DNA from 2 places in the Pseudomonas sp. R151218B TE3479 genome. Region 2 is predicted to be linked to the other one. Evidence: predicted binding sites of a transcription regulator. Region 2 holds the regulator's gene; the other holds the start of a gene.

The links. The regulator sigma-54, encoded in region 2, starts transcription at its own class of promoters, with help from an activator protein. The targets are predictions, from matches to a motif close to ANTGGCATNNANNTTGCTNT.
Region 1: the regulator sigma-54 is predicted to act here: its motif matches at 3,628-3,647, upstream of AB7M32_RS12150 (flagellar basal body rod protein FlgF).

The regions. Positions count from the first base shown of each region.
Region 1 is NZ_JBRJHV010000001.1:2,708,293-2,715,525, reverse strand. Features, by position in the region: gene flgJ (flagellar assembly peptidoglycan hydrolase FlgJ) at 1-104, opposite strand, end outside; gene AB7M32_RS12165 (flagellar basal body P-ring protein FlgI) at 119-1,189, opposite strand; gene flgH (flagellar basal body L-ring protein FlgH) at 1,235-1,930, opposite strand; gene flgG (flagellar basal-body rod protein FlgG) at 2,001-2,786, opposite strand; gene AB7M32_RS12150 (flagellar basal body rod protein FlgF) at 2,836-3,573, opposite strand; gene AB7M32_RS12145 (sigma-54-dependent transcriptional regulator) at 3,911-5,470, opposite strand; gene phhA (phenylalanine 4-monooxygenase) at 5,790-6,575, shown strand; gene AB7M32_RS12135 (4a-hydroxytetrahydrobiopterin dehydratase) at 6,675-7,031, shown strand; gene AB7M32_RS12130 (amino acid aminotransferase) at 7,031-7,233, shown strand, end outside.
Region 2 is NZ_JBRJHV010000001.1:2,018,786-2,026,018, forward strand. Features, by position in the region: gene AB7M32_RS08885 (HPr family phosphocarrier protein) at 1-117, opposite strand, end outside; gene rapZ (RNase adapter RapZ) at 133-990, opposite strand; gene ptsN (PTS IIA-like nitrogen regulatory protein PtsN) at 993-1,457, opposite strand; gene hpf (ribosome hibernation-promoting factor, HPF/YfiA family) at 1,470-1,778, opposite strand; gene AB7M32_RS08905 (RNA polymerase factor sigma-54) at 1,855-3,348, opposite strand; gene lptB (LPS export ABC transporter ATP-binding protein) at 3,513-4,238, opposite strand; gene lptA (lipopolysaccharide transport periplasmic protein LptA) at 4,238-4,783, opposite strand; gene lptC (LPS export ABC transporter periplasmic protein LptC) at 4,770-5,339, opposite strand; gene AB7M32_RS08925 (KdsC family phosphatase) at 5,347-5,871, opposite strand; gene AB7M32_RS08930 (KpsF/GutQ family sugar-phosphate isomerase) at 5,872-6,846, opposite strand; gene AB7M32_RS08935 (ATP-binding cassette domain-containing protein) at 7,120-7,233, shown strand, end outside.

The DNA of each region.
Region 1 (7,233 bases), 690 kb from region 2:
TTGCCGTCGCTGTTCTTGTCGCCGACCTTGAGCTGGTTCAGGCGATTCAAGTCCGAGTAGGAACCTGAATCGCCGCTGATCAAGGCGCCTTTGCGCATATCCACCATGGCCGCGGTCCTTAAATCACGATCAGGTCGGCTTGCAACGCGCCGGCCTGCTTCAAGGCTTCAAGAATGGCCATCAAGTCGCCCGGCGCCGCGCCGACCTGGTTCACTGCCCGGACGATTTCATCCAGGGTCGTGCCCGGGCCGAACTTGAACATCGGCTTGGCTTCCTGCTCGGCATTGACCCGCGAACGCGGGACCACGGCGGTCTGACCGTTGGACAATGGCCCCGGCTGGCTGACGATCGGGTCTTCGGTGATGGTCACGGTCAGGCTGCCGTGGGTCACGGCGGCCGGGGAAACCTTGACGTTCTGGCCGATGACGATGGTGCCGGTGCGCGAATTGATGATGACCTTCGCCACCGCCTGGCCCGGATCGACCTCGAGGTTCTCCAGGATCGACAGATAGTCGACCCGTTGGCTCGGATCCAGCGGCGCGGTGACACGGATCGAGCCGCCGTCGATGGCCTGGGCCACGCCTGGGCCGAGCATGTCGTTGATCTTGTCGACGATGCGCTTGGCGGTGGTGAAGTCGGAACGGTTGAGGTTCAGCGTCAGGCTGTTGCCCTGGTTGAAACCGCTCGGCACCGCACGTTCCACCGACGCACCACCGGGGATGCGACCGGCCGACGGAACGTTGACGGTGATCTTCGAACCGTCGCGCCCCTCGGCATCGAAACCGCCTACCACCAGGTTGCCCTGGGCGATGGCGTAGACGTTGCCGTCGATACCCTTGAGCGGCGTCAGCAGCAACGTTCCGCCACGCAGGCTCTTGGAGTTACCGATGGACGAAACGGTGATATCCACTTGTTGACCGGGCTTGGCGAACGCCGGCAGATCGGCACTGACCGACACCGCCGCAACGTTCTTCAACTGCACATTGCCAGAGCCGGCCGGCACCTTGATGCCGAACTGCGACAGCATGTTGTTGAAGGTCTGCAGGGTGAATGGGGTCTGGGTGGTCTGGTCGCCAGTGCCGTTCAGGCCCACGACCAGGCCGTAGCCGATCAACTGGTTGGAACGCACACCGGAAATGCTGGCGATGTCCTTCAAACGCTCGGCCTGAGCGGTAAAGGCTGCGGACATCACCAGGGCACCGATCAACAGCTGCTTAAGATTCAACTGGGCCACCTAGAAAGGGAACTTCGGGCTGAGGAAGAAACGGTCGAACCAGCCTGGCTGACTCGCATCGGCAAAGGCACCGGTGCCCGAATAGGTGATGCGCGCATCGGCCACACGGGTGGACGAAACGGTGTTGTCAGTGGCGATGTCGTCGGCGCGAACCATGCCGGCGATGCGCACCAGTTCGTCACCGGTGTTGAGGGTCAGCCACTTCTCGCCGCGCACAACAATGATGCCGTTAGGCAACACATCGGCGACGGTCACGGTAATCGAGCCGGTCAGGCTGTTGCTCTGGCCGGACTTGCTGTCGCCCTTGCTGGCCCGGTCGGAACCGTAACCGGCGTTGAGGCTCAGGTCACCGCCGCCGATCGGGTTGTTGGTGGTCAGGCTGGAGCCGAACAACGAGGTCAGGCCGACGCTGGTCTCGCTGGTCTTGTCGATCTGCGAGTTGGCGTTCTTGCTGGCCTGCGTCCGCTCGTTCAGGGTGATGGTGATGATGTCACCGACCCGGAAGGCCTTGCGGTCGCTGTAGAGGTTCTGCTCGAAGCCGGCCTGGTAGATCGAGCCATTGTTGGCGGCAGCCGGCAACGGCGTGCGTGGCAACACCGGAGCGTAATACGGGTCATTGGGCCTGGGTGTCGGCGCGACACAGCCCGCGAGTGCGGTGATGCCACTCAGTGCCAGAACAGATACGAAGCGTTTCATGACCCTACCTCTTGGTGTTGCAGGCGACCCTGGGGCCGCCCTGTCTACGTAATGACGGGCGTTGTGACGATTACAGATTCTGCGTAACGAACGAGAGCATCTGGTCGGCGGTGGAGATCACCTTGGAGTTCATCTCGTAGGCACGCTGGGTGGTGATCATGTTGACCATCTCCTCGACGGTGCTCACGTTGGAGGTTTCCAGGGTGTTCTGCAGCGTGGTACCGAAACCGTTCAGGCCCGGGGTGCCGACTTGCGGCGCGCCGCTGGCGGCGGTCTCCATGAACAGGTTGTTGCCCACCGCTTGCAGGCCGGCCGGGTTGATGAAGTCAGCGGTCTGCAGGTTGCCGATCACCTGTGAGGCTGGGTTGCCCGCAATGGTGATGGACACGGTGCCGTCGCGGCCCACGGTGAAGGTCTGGGCATCGTTCGGAATGATGATCGCCGGCTCCAGGGCGAAACCACTGGCGTTGACGATCTGGCCATTGGAGTCGAGGTGGAACGTACCGTCACGGGTGTAGGAAGTGGTGCCGTCCGGCTGCAGGATCTGGAAGAAACCGCGACCGTCGATGGCCATGTCCAGCGGCTGCTCGGTGGTCTGCAGGCTGCCGGCGTTGAAGTTTTTCTGGGTGCCGACAATGCGTACACCGGTACCCACTTGCAGGCCCGACGGCAGTTCGCTGTCCTGGGTCGACTGGGCGCCAGGCTGGCGTTTTACCTGATAGAGCAGGTCCTGGAACTCGGCGCGATCACGTTTGAAACCCGTGGTCGAGACGTTCGCCAGGTTGTTGGAAATAGTAGAAAGGTTGGTGTCCTGGGCGGACAGACCTGTTTTGGCAACCCAAAGAGCCGGAAGCATTCGATTCTCCTCGTACGCCTGTTTTTCGGCGCAGCGCTGTAATTAATGATTAGATCTGCAAGACCCGAGCCATGGCTTCATCGCCTTCTTTGGCGGTGTTCATCATCTTGACGTGGAGCTCGAACTGCTTGGCCAGGGCCAGCACCGAAGTCATTTCATCCACGGCGTTGACGTTGCTCGCCTCCTGGAAACCCGACACCAACTGCACGTTGGCATCGATGGGCGCCGGCTGGCCGTCCTTGGTACGGATCGAACCGTCCAGGCCCTTGGTCATGTTCTTGAGGTCCGGGTTGACCAGCTTGATGCGGTCGACTTCAGCCATCACCCGCGGGCCTTCACCCATGGCGCGAATGCTGATGGTGCCGTCCTGGCCGATTTCGATTTTCTGCTCCGGCGGCACGGCGATCGGACCACCGTTACCCATCACCGGCATGCCGTTGCCGGCTCGCAGCACGCCCAAGGCGTCGACATTGAGGCTGCCGGTGCGCACGTAGCTTTCACCGCCGTCGGGGTTCTGCACAGCCATCCAGCCCGGCCCGCTCACCGCGACGTCGAGGTCACGACCGGTTTCCACCAGCGCGCCCGGAGTGAAGTCAGTAGCGGGACGCTCCGACAGGGCAAAGGCCCGCGCCGGAAAGCTGTCGCCGAACACCGGCATCGAGCGCGCCTGCTCCAGGTCTTTCTGAAAGCCATTGGTGGAGATGTTCGCCAGGTTGTTGGCATGGGCCCGCTGCGCCAGTGCGTTCTGGCTGGCGCCGGTCATTGCCACATAAAGGTACTTGTCCACTGTCGTTCCTCTGCATGCCGGACGTTTGCCGCCCACTGCTGTGTTGCACAGCCTTAAGCAATTTGCAGACCAACTTTTTTCTGGCGCCCCGCGCCCCGGCAAACAAGGGGTTTAGGATTGTGGAAGGGACTTTTGAAATGTATCGAAGACGAAAAACCGGCGGTGTCGTGCCGGTTGGTGGCAATGCTTGTCCTTCGATAACGGCCACTGCCGCCATCGCGAGCAAGCTCGCTTCCACAAGGTTATCTGGATGCCCACAAATCCAGTGAACACTGAAGATTCATGTGGGAGCGAGCTTGCTCGCGATGAGGTCCGTAAAAACGCAACAGATAAATAGCTATGACTCGGTTTTACCCACCTCATACTCCCGCAGTTTATTGGCAATGGTGGTATGGGAGACCCCCAACCGCTTGCCCAATTGCCGGCTGCTGGGATGATCGGTGTACAAGCGCTCCAGCACAGCTTTCTCGAAGCGTCCGACGATGTCGTCCAGCCCCCCCTCAAGGGAAAAATCGCCAAGGGGCTGACGCACACCGTAGTCCGGCAGACGGATATGCTCGGCCTTCACCTTCCCGCCGTCGCACAGGGAAACGGCCTGGAACAGCACGTTTTCCAGCTGTCGGACGTTGCCCGGCCAATGGTAGTGACTGAGGCGATCCATCGCCGCCGGGGCCAGCTTGGGCAGTGCACAACCGATCTGGCGGCTGGCCTGGTCGAGGAAATGTTCCACCAGCGGTTCCAGGCCATCGAGGCATTCGCGCAGGGGGGGAATGTGCAGGGAAAGCACGTTCAAGCGGTGGTACAAATCCTGACGGAATTCGCCCCGTGAACAGAGTTCGGACAAGTCGACCTGTGTCGCGCAGATCACCCTGACGTCCAGGTACACCTCTTCATCGCTGCCGACTCGGCGGAAGCAACCGTCCTGCAGGAAGCGCAGCAATTTCACTTGCAGGCGCGGGCTCATCTCCCCGACCCCGTCGAGGAACAGCGTTCCCCCCGCGGTCAGTTCCAGCAGGCCGAGCTTGCCTTCGGCCCGGGCGCCTTCGAAGGCCCCCGGCCCGTAGCCGAACAGTTCGGTCTCGGCCATGGACTCCGGCAGCCCGGCGCAGTTGAGCGCCATCAATGGCGATTGCCCGCGGGGGCTCGCCAGGTGACAAGCGCGCGCCAGCAACTCCTTGCCAGTGCCGGTTTCGCCCTCTATCAAGAGCGGCGCGTCCAGCGGGGCCATGCGCCGGGCCTCACGGACCACCGCCGCCATCACTTTCGAACTCTGGAAAATACTGTCGAATCCGCGCAACTCCTGCTTGCGCACGTTATAGATCCGCTCCCCCACTCGGTCGGCCCGGTGCAGTGTCAGTACCGCACCGGCCATGGCTTCGCTGTCGTCGTGTTCCGATTGCAGTGGCGCGATGTCCGCCAGGAACACATCGCCCTTGACCTTGACCCGCAGGCCATTGATGCGCGACTGGTTGGCGCGCACCAGTTCCGGCAAGTCGAAATCTTCTGCGTAACGGGACAGCGGAATGCCCGGCACCTCGTCGACACGCACCCCGAGCAACTGCGCCGCCGCCCGGTTGGCCGCGACGATGGAGCCCCCCATATCGATGGACAGCACCGGAAACTCCAAGGCGCCGAGCAAGGCGTTGAGTTCCATGTGCCGACGCTCGCTGGGCATCAGTCCTACGCGCTTGACGCCAAATACCCCGGCGATGCCTTCGAATTTCGGACGCAATGCCTGGAACTGGATGTTGATCAGGTTTGGGCAGTGCAGGTAGATCGCGTTGCCATGCTCACCACCGACCTCCCCTCGGGCGACGTTGATGCCGTACTCCACCAACAAGTTGAGGATGTCTCGCAGGATGCCGATGCGGTTCTGGCAGTGGACTTTGATGCGCATGGATAGGCCCGGGTGCGTATGAGATAGAAAGGCGCGCCATTCAAGCCCCGCGTGGCGAGGCCCACAAAGGTTTCTGCGTGGCAGCGCAAATAGTCGTCAAGATTATGTGACAGTTGTAGGCCGATTCCCACTGGGAAATCCCGAGAACATCATAGTCCGGCTCAATTCGTAACGAAAACTTTACAAATTTGACTTTCTTTCTCCTGACCCACCTTTGTCAGCGTGCTGCACATGCCGCTGCTTCGCGTTATCTCTATTGCATCGCTGGACATAACAACAAACACATCATCCCCCTGAGGGAAATCAGCAGGAGAGCAGCATGAAGCAGACGCAGTACGTGGCTCGCGAGCCCGATGCGCAAGGTTTTATCCACTACACCGCTGAAGAACACGCGGTGTGGAACACGCTGATCACCCGCCAGCTGAAAGTCATCGAAGGCCGTGCGTGCCAGGAATACCTGAATGGCATCGACAAGCTGGGCCTGCCCCACGACCGTATCCCGCAACTGGACGAAATCAACAAGGTGCTGGGCGAGACCACAGGCTGGCAAGTCGCCCGGGTGCCGGCGCTGATTCCCTTCCAGACCTTCTTCGAATTGCTCGCCAGCAAGCAGTTTCCTGTGGCGACCTTTATTCGCACCCGGGAGGAATTGGATTACCTGCAGGAGCCGGACATTTTCCACGAGATCTTCGGCCACTGCCCGCTGCTGACCAACCCTTGGTTTGCTGAATTTACACACACATACGGCAAACTCGGCCTACAAGCGTCCAAGGAAGAACGGGTTTACCTGGCGCGCCTGTACTGGATGACCATCGAGTTCGGCTTGGTGCAGACCCCGCAGGGCCGACGCATCTATGGCGGCGGCATCCTGTCTTCACCCAAGGAAACCGTGTACTGCCTGTCGGACGAGCCAGAACATCAGGCCTTCGATCCGCTGGAAGCCATGCGCACGCCATATCGCATCGACATCCTGCAGCCGGTGTATTTCGTGCTGCCCGAACTCAAGCGTCTGTTCGACCTGGCTCACGAAGACATCATGGGCATGGTCAAGCGCGGCCGGGAGCTGGGCTTGCATGCCCCGAAATTCCCACCAAAAGCGGCGTGAACCGCCTCTTTTAATCCCAATTGAGTCTGTTGCACGACGCCGCTTTGCTTTAGCGTGGGTGCATCGACGTTTTCCAAATATTCGATCCAGGAACACACCATGAACACTCTGAACCAAGCCCATTGCGAAGCCTGCCGCGCCGATGCCCCGCAAGTCAGCGACGAAGAACTGCCGGTGCTGATCAAGCAGATCCCCGACTGGAACATCGAAGTGCGCGACGGCGTGATGCAGCTGGAAAAAGTTTTCCTGTTCAAGAACTTCAAGCACGCCCTGGCGTTCACCAACGCCGTCGGCGAGATCTCCGAGGCCGAAGGCCACCACCCTGGCCTGCTCACCGAATGGGGCAAAGTCACCGTGACCTGGTGGAGCCACTCCATCAAGGGCCTGCACCGCAACGACTTCATCATGGCCGCCCGCACCGATGACGTGGCCAAGACCGCCGAGGGCCGCAAGTAATGCACTTCGACGCCATCGGCCGGGTCCCCGGCGACCCGATCCTCGGCCTGATGGAGGCCTACGGGGCGGACAGCAACCCGAACAAGTTTGACCTGGGCGTGGGTGTCTACAAAGACTTCCAGGGCCTGACGCCGATACTGCAATCCGTGAAACAGGCCGAGCAGCAATTGGTGGAACGGCAGACCACCAAGACCTACATCGG
Region 2 (7,233 bases):
CGTACGTCCGACCCTGATCGTGGTATCCGGAAACTTCCCCGCCACACCTACAAATTTCGCCGACGCTCGGGCATGCAAACCCAGCTTGTTGATGATTTCAATTTCCTGAGCAGGCATCGCGGTGTGAATCCTTTAGCTGAGGTCGCGGTGGCGAACCTGGACATTCTTCAGGGATTGTTGCAGGAGCTGACCCAGGCGTTCGGTCAGGTAGACGGAGCGGTGGTGACCGCCGGTACAGCCGATGGCGATCGTGACATAGGCGCGGTTGCTCGCGGCAAAGCGGGGTAGCCATTTGAGCAGGTAGCTGGAGATGTCCTGGTACATTTCCTCGACGTCCGGCTGTGCGGCCAGGTAGTCGATCACCGGTTGATCAAGCCCGGACTGCTCGCGCAGTTCCGGTTTCCAATAAGGGTTGGGCAGGCAACGCACATCGAACACCAGGTCGGCGTCTACCGGCATGCCACGCTTGAAGCCGAACGACTCCACCAGGAACGCCGTGCCCGGCTCCGGTTGGTTCAGCAGGCGCAGCTTGATGGTGTCGCGCAACTGATACAGGTTCAGGTGCGTGGTGTTGACCTTCAGATCCGCCAGGTCGGCGATCGGCCCCAACAGCTGGCTTTCATCCTCTATGGCTTCGGCCAGGGAGCGGTTGGCGTTGCTCAGCGGGTGACGCCGGCGGGTTTCGGAAAAACGCTTGAGCAGCGTCTCCTCATCGGCGTCCAGGTACAACACATCGCATTGAATATGCCGGCTGCGTACTTCCTCGAGCAACTCAGGGAAGCGCGACAGGTGGCTCGGCAGGTTGCGCGCATCGATGGACACCGCCACCAGCGGCTGCGCCAGCTCGGTGTGGATCAGGGCGCGCTCGGCCAATTCCGGCAGCAGGCCGGCGGGCAGGTTGTCGATGCAATAGTAGCCGCTGTCCTCAAGCACGTTGAGGGCCGTGCTTTTACCGGAGCCGGAGCGGCCACTGACGATGATCATGCGCATGTTTAATGACCGTTCTGCTCGTCCAGGACCACCTGGTACAGAGCTTCGTTACTTGGCGCGCTGCGCAGTTTTTCGCGCACTTCCTTGCGGTCCAGCATGCTGGCGATCTGGCGCAGCAGCTCGAGGTGCGCATCGGTCGCCGCTTCCGGAACCAGCAATACGAACAGCAGGTCGACCGGGGCGCCGTCGATGGCGTCGAAATCTATGGGGGCTTCAAGGTGCAACAGTGCGCTGATTGGCGCGGTACAACCCTTGAGGCGGCAATGGGGAATGGCGATGCCGTTGCCAAAACCGGTGGAACCGAGTTTTTCACGGGCAACCAGCGCCTCGAAGACGTCCTGCATTCCCAGATCTGGCACCTCGCGGTGGATCAGGTTGGCAATGTGTTCGAGGGCTTTCTTTTTACTGCCGCCCGGCGCGTTCACTTCGGAACGGCCGGGGGTCAGGATGGTTTCTAGTCGGATCATGGATTGGGGGGGTTAACGACCGGTCGCGCCCTGGAGGAGGCTCTGGGTCTTTTCCTTATGCTTTTTGAGTTGGCGATCCAGCTTGTCGGTCAGCAGGTCAATCGCGGCATACATGTCTGTGTGCTCTGCGTTGGCGACCACTTCTCCGCCGGGGATATGCAGCGTGGCTTCGATTTTCTGCAGCAGCTTCTCGACGTTCATCGTGACTTGCACGTTGGTGATCTTGTCGAAATGCCTCTCCAACCGGTCGAGTTTTTCGCCGATGTAGGTGCGCAGGGGTTCGGTCACTTCCAGTTGGTGTCCACTGATGTTGACTTGCATACAGCTTCTCCTTCGTTGCCAGTGCATAAAGCGGCAGGCAGAAATGCCTGCCACTGGAACGCTGTGGCGTGGCCTGTTACATCAACCGCTTGCGTTCGCTCGAAGGCGCGATCCCGAGGGATTCGCGGTATTTGGCGACGGTACGGCGGGCCACCTGAATGCCTTGTGCCTCCAGTAAACCAGCGATCTTGCTGTCACTCAACGGCTTTTTCTGATTTTCCGCGGCCACCAGTTTTTTGATGATCGCGCGGATGGCCGTGGACGAGCATTCGCCGCCTTCGGAGGTGCTGACATGGCTGGAGAAAAAGTATTTCAATTCATAGATGCCCCGGGGGGTATGCATGAATTTCTGGGTGGTCACCCGGGAAATCGTCGACTCGTGCATGCCCACTGCCTCGGCAATGTCATGCAGGACCAACGGTTTCATCGCTTCGTCGCCGTACTCCAGGAAGCCGCGCTGATGCTCGACGATCTGGGTGGCCACCTTCATCAGGGTTTCGTTGCGGCTTTGCAGGCTCTTGATGAACCAGCGGGCTTCCTGCAACTGGTTGCGCATGAAGGTGTTGTCGGCGCTGGTGTCGGCGCGCTTGACGAAGCCGGCGTACTGGGCGTTGACCCGCAGCTTGGGCACCGACTCCTGGTTGAGCTCCACCAGCCAGCGATCGTTGTGCTTGCGCACGATCACGTCGGGCACCACGTACTCAGGCTCAGTGGATTCGATCTGCGAGCCGGGGCGCGGGTTGAGGCTCTGGACCAGCTCGATGACCTGGCGCAGCTCATCTTCCTTGAGCTTCATGCGCCGCATCAACTGGCTGTAGTCGCGACCGCCCAGCAGGTCGATGTAATCGGTGACCAAACGCTTGGCTTCGGCCAGCCATGGCGTCTTGGCAGGCAACTGGCGCAGTTGCAGCAGCAGGCACTCGCCCAGGTTGCGGGCGCCGATGCCGGCCGGTTCGAATTGCTGGATGCGATGGAGGACGGCTTCGATCTCGTCCAGCTCGATGTCGAGCTCGGGGTCGAAGGCCTCGAGGATTTCTTCGAGGGTCTCGTCCAGGTAGCCCTGGTTGTTGATGCAGTCGATCAGGGTTACTGCGATCAGGCGATCGGTGTCGGACATCGGCGCCAGGTTCAGTTGCCACAGCAGGTGGCTTTGCAGGCTTTCGCCGGCCGAGGTGCGGGTGGTGAAGTCCCACTCGTCGTCGTCGCTGCTGGGCAGGTTGCTGGCGCTGGTCTGGTAGACATCTTCCCAGGCCGTGTCCACGGGCAGCTCGTTGGGTATGCGCTCGTTCCATTCGCCATCCTCGAGGTTATCCACCGTCGGGGCGGCTTCCTGGTAGGACGGTTCCGGGATCTCGGTGTTGGTCTTCTGCTCGACGTTGTCGGCCAGCGGGTCGGTGTTATCGAAGTCGTCGCCTTCTTCCTGGCGTTCGAGCATCGGATTGGACTCCAGGGCCTCCTGGATTTCCTGTTGCAGGTCCAGGGTCGACAATTGGAGCAGGCGGATGGCCTGTTGCAGCTGCGGTGTCATCGTCAGCTGCTGGCCCATTCTCAAGACTAGCGATGGTTTCATGGCAGGGGCTTAACACCTTATTCGCCGGCGCACATGCGCCATCCACTACAGGGCGCCAGAGCGCCAAACTTAAGCAAATTATATGCCTGAAACTGAAGTGTTTGCCTAGAGCGTCGCCATAATAAAATTAAACGACGCCCGGGCAATTCGCCAGACACGTGTGCTTACAGACGGAACTCATGGCCCAGGTACACTTCCTTGACCAGGTCGTTGGCCAGGATCGCGGCTGAGTCACCTTCGGCGATCAGTTGGCCGTCATTGACAATGTAGGCGGTTTCGCAGATATCCAAGGTCTCGCGCACGTTGTGGTCGGTGATCAGCACGCCGATGCCCTTGGCCTTGAGGTGATGGATGATCTGCTTGATGTCGCCCACCGAGATCGGGTCCACACCGGCGAACGGTTCGTCGAGCAGGATGAACTTCGGTGCGGTGGCCAGGGCGCGGGCGATTTCCACACGGCGCCGTTCGCCACCCGACAGGCTCATGCCCAGGTTGTCGCGAATGTGGCTGATGTGGAATTCCTGCAGCAGGCTTTCCAGTTCCTGGCGACGACCGGCCTTGTCGAGCTCCTTGCGGGTCTCGAGGATCGCCATGATGTTGTCGGCAACCGACAGTTTGCGGAAGATCGACGCTTCTTGCGGCAAATAGCCGATGCCGGCCTTCGCCCGGCCGTGCATCGGCTGGTGGCTGACATCCAGGTCGTCGATCAGCACGCGACCCTGATCGGCCTGGACCAGGCCGACGATCATATAGAAGCAGGTGGTCTTGCCCGCGCCATTGGGGCCGAGCAGGCCGACGATCTGGCCGCTGTCGATGGACAGGCTGACATCACGCACGACTTGCCGGCCCTTGTAGCTCTTGGCCAAGTGCTGGGCTTTCAGAGTTGCCATTACTGGGCCTTCTGCTCGGTTTTCTTTTTAGGCTGGATCACCATATCGATCCGCGGGCGCTGCTCGGTCACCTTGCTGCCGGTGGCGCGGCCGGCGCTGGCGAGTTTCTTGTTGGTGTCGTAGACGATTTTCTCGCCCTGGGTGACGTTGTTGTCCTTGTCGACGACCTTGGCACGGTCGATCAGGACCACGCGATCCTGGGAGGCGTGGTATTGGATGGTCACCCCGTAGCCCTGTACTGGCTTGGTGTCGCCCGCAGTCTGCATCTGCTCGAAGTAAGCCAGGTTGCCCACCGAGGTCACCACGTCGATGTCGCCGGACTGGGTGCGGGTGATGGTCACGGTGTTGCCGGTGACCTTCATCGAGCCCTGGGTGATGATCACGTCGCCTTTATAGGTGGCGACGCCATTCTTGTCGTCGAGTTGGGCGTCATCGGCCTGGATGCGGATCGGTTGGTTGCGATCGTCGGGAAGAGCCCAGGCGCTCGCGCTTCCCAGTGCTGCGCCCAGACTGAGCAAAATAGGGAGGGTTTTAGCGAGCTTCATACTGTCCTCTTACGTTCGATAGCAGGTGTATCCTGCTTTCCTTCAAATACGCTTTCATTCCCGTGCCGGTCGATACACCCCCGGCGCCGTCGATTCTAACGGGTTGCTCGGTCTGCGCATATTCTTGCTGTGGGAACACGGTCATGCGTGTGCTGGTGATGATGGTCGTGCGGTTTTTCTCGTCGGTTCGCGCGACGCGTACCGAGTCGATCAGTTCCACTTCAGTGCCGCCGGAATTGACTTCGGCGTGCTCGCTCTGCACGTGCCACGGGAATTCGGTGCCGCGGAACATGTTCAGGTCCGGCTTGGTGACCAGCGTAATGTCAGTGGCCTTTACGTGGTCAACCTTGTCGGCCGTCATCTCATACTGCACTTTGCCGTCGGGCAGGTACTGCAGGGTATGGGTGTTGGTCGCGTACCAGTCGATCCGTTCCTCGACCTGGGCCGCAGGCCGGTCGAGAAACCGTTCGGGGCTGATGTTCCAATAGCCCACCGCGGCGAAAATCGCCGCGATACAGGCAAACACCACAATGGTGCGAATCTTTTTGCTCAGCATAAATGGCTCACAGGTACGCGGCGTTGGCCGCTTCGAGGCGGCCCTGGGCGCGCAGGATCAGTTCACAGAATTCGCGTGCCGCACCTTCGCCGCCTCGCGCCGTGGTGATGCCGTGGGCATGCTCACGCACGAAGCTGGCCGCGTTGGCGACCGCCATGCCCAGGCCGACTCGGCGAATCACCGGCAGGTCTGGCAGGTCGTCACCGAGGTAGGCCACCTGTTCATAGCTTAGGTTGAGTTGACCCAGAAGCTCGTCCAGCACCACCAGTTTGTCTTCGCGCCCCTGGTAAAGGTGCGGGATGCCGAGGTTCTTCGCGCGCCGTTCGACCACCGGGGTCTTGCGGCCGCTGATGATAGCGGTCTGTACGCCGGCGGCCATCAACATCTTGATGCCTTGGCCGTCGAGGGTGTTGAAGGTCTTGAATTCACTGCCGTCTTCGAGGAAGTACAGGCGACCGTCGGTCAGCACGCCGTCCACATCGAACACGGCCAGCTTGATGGCTTTGCCACGTTGCAACAGGTCTGTGTTCATTTACATGACTCCCGCACGCAGCAAATCGTGCATGTTCAGGGCGCCCACCGGACGGTCTTCGTCATCGACGACCACCAGGGCGCTGATCTTATGGTCTTCCATGATTTTCAGGGCCTCGGCGGCGAGCATCTCGGCGCGGGCGGTCTTGCCGTGGGGGGTCATGACCTGCTCGATGGTCGCGCTGTGGATGTCGATGGTGCGGTCCAGGGTGCGGCGCAGGTCGCCGTCGGTAAAGATCCCGGCAAGCTTGCCGTCGGCCTCCAGGACCACCGTCATGCCCAGCCCCTTGCGGGTCATTTCCATGAGCGCGTCCTTGAGCAGCGTGCCGCGCATGACCTGCGGCAGTTCCTGGCCGGCGTGCATCACGTTTTCGACTTTCAGCAGCAGACGACGGCCGAGGGCGCCACCGGGATGGGAAAAGGCGAAATCTTCCGCGGTGAAGCCCCGGGCTTCCAGCAGCGCCACGGCCAGGGCATCGCCCATGACCAGGGCTGCGGTGGTGGAGGAGGTCGGTGCCAGGTTCAACGGGCAGGCTTCGTGTTCGACATTGACATTGAGGTTCACTTCGGCGGCCTTGGCCAGCGGCGAATCGGGGTTGCCGGTCACGCTGATCAACTGGATGCCCAGGCGCTTGATCAGCGGCAGCAGGGTGATGATCTCGTTGGTGGAGCCGGAGTTGGACAGGGCCAGGATGATGTCGTCCCGGGTGATCATGCCCATGTCCCCATGGCTGGCTTCGGCCGGATGGACGAAAAAGGCCGTGGTGCCGGTGCTGGCGAGGGTGGCGGCGATCTTGTTGCCGATGTGCCCGGACTTGCCCATGCCGACCACGACCACGCGGCCCTTGCTGGCCAGAATCATCTCGCAGGCGCGTACGAAATCAGCGTCGATATGGGGCAGCAAGCCTTGCACGGCTTCGAGCTCGAGGCGGATGGTACGTTGTGCCGATTGAATCAGGTCGCTGGATTGGCTCATGTCTGAAATCGTATAGCCCGATGAAAAGGCGGCGATTATAGCGGTAATGAACAATTCCCTCACGTAAGTTCGTCATGCTTTGTTCAAGGGGCCGCAACGTTTGACATAAAATGTGGCTTTTACCTTAAGCCAGGCTTAACGGGCGGGGCGTTGGCCTTGGGCGCTTGGCTGTTGCAGTGATATAGTTCGCCGCCGGTTCGCGTGCCCGGCGGTACCGGCGCTTGTCGGCTGCTCAGGGCATTCGAATGTGAGGCTGCATCGCAAGGAGTTTAGATGAGTGCCGACAACGCCTACGCGGTCGAGCTGAAGGGACTGTCCTTCAAGCGAGGGACGCGCAGCATTTTCAATGACATCGATATTCGCATACCTCGGGGCAAGGTCACCGGC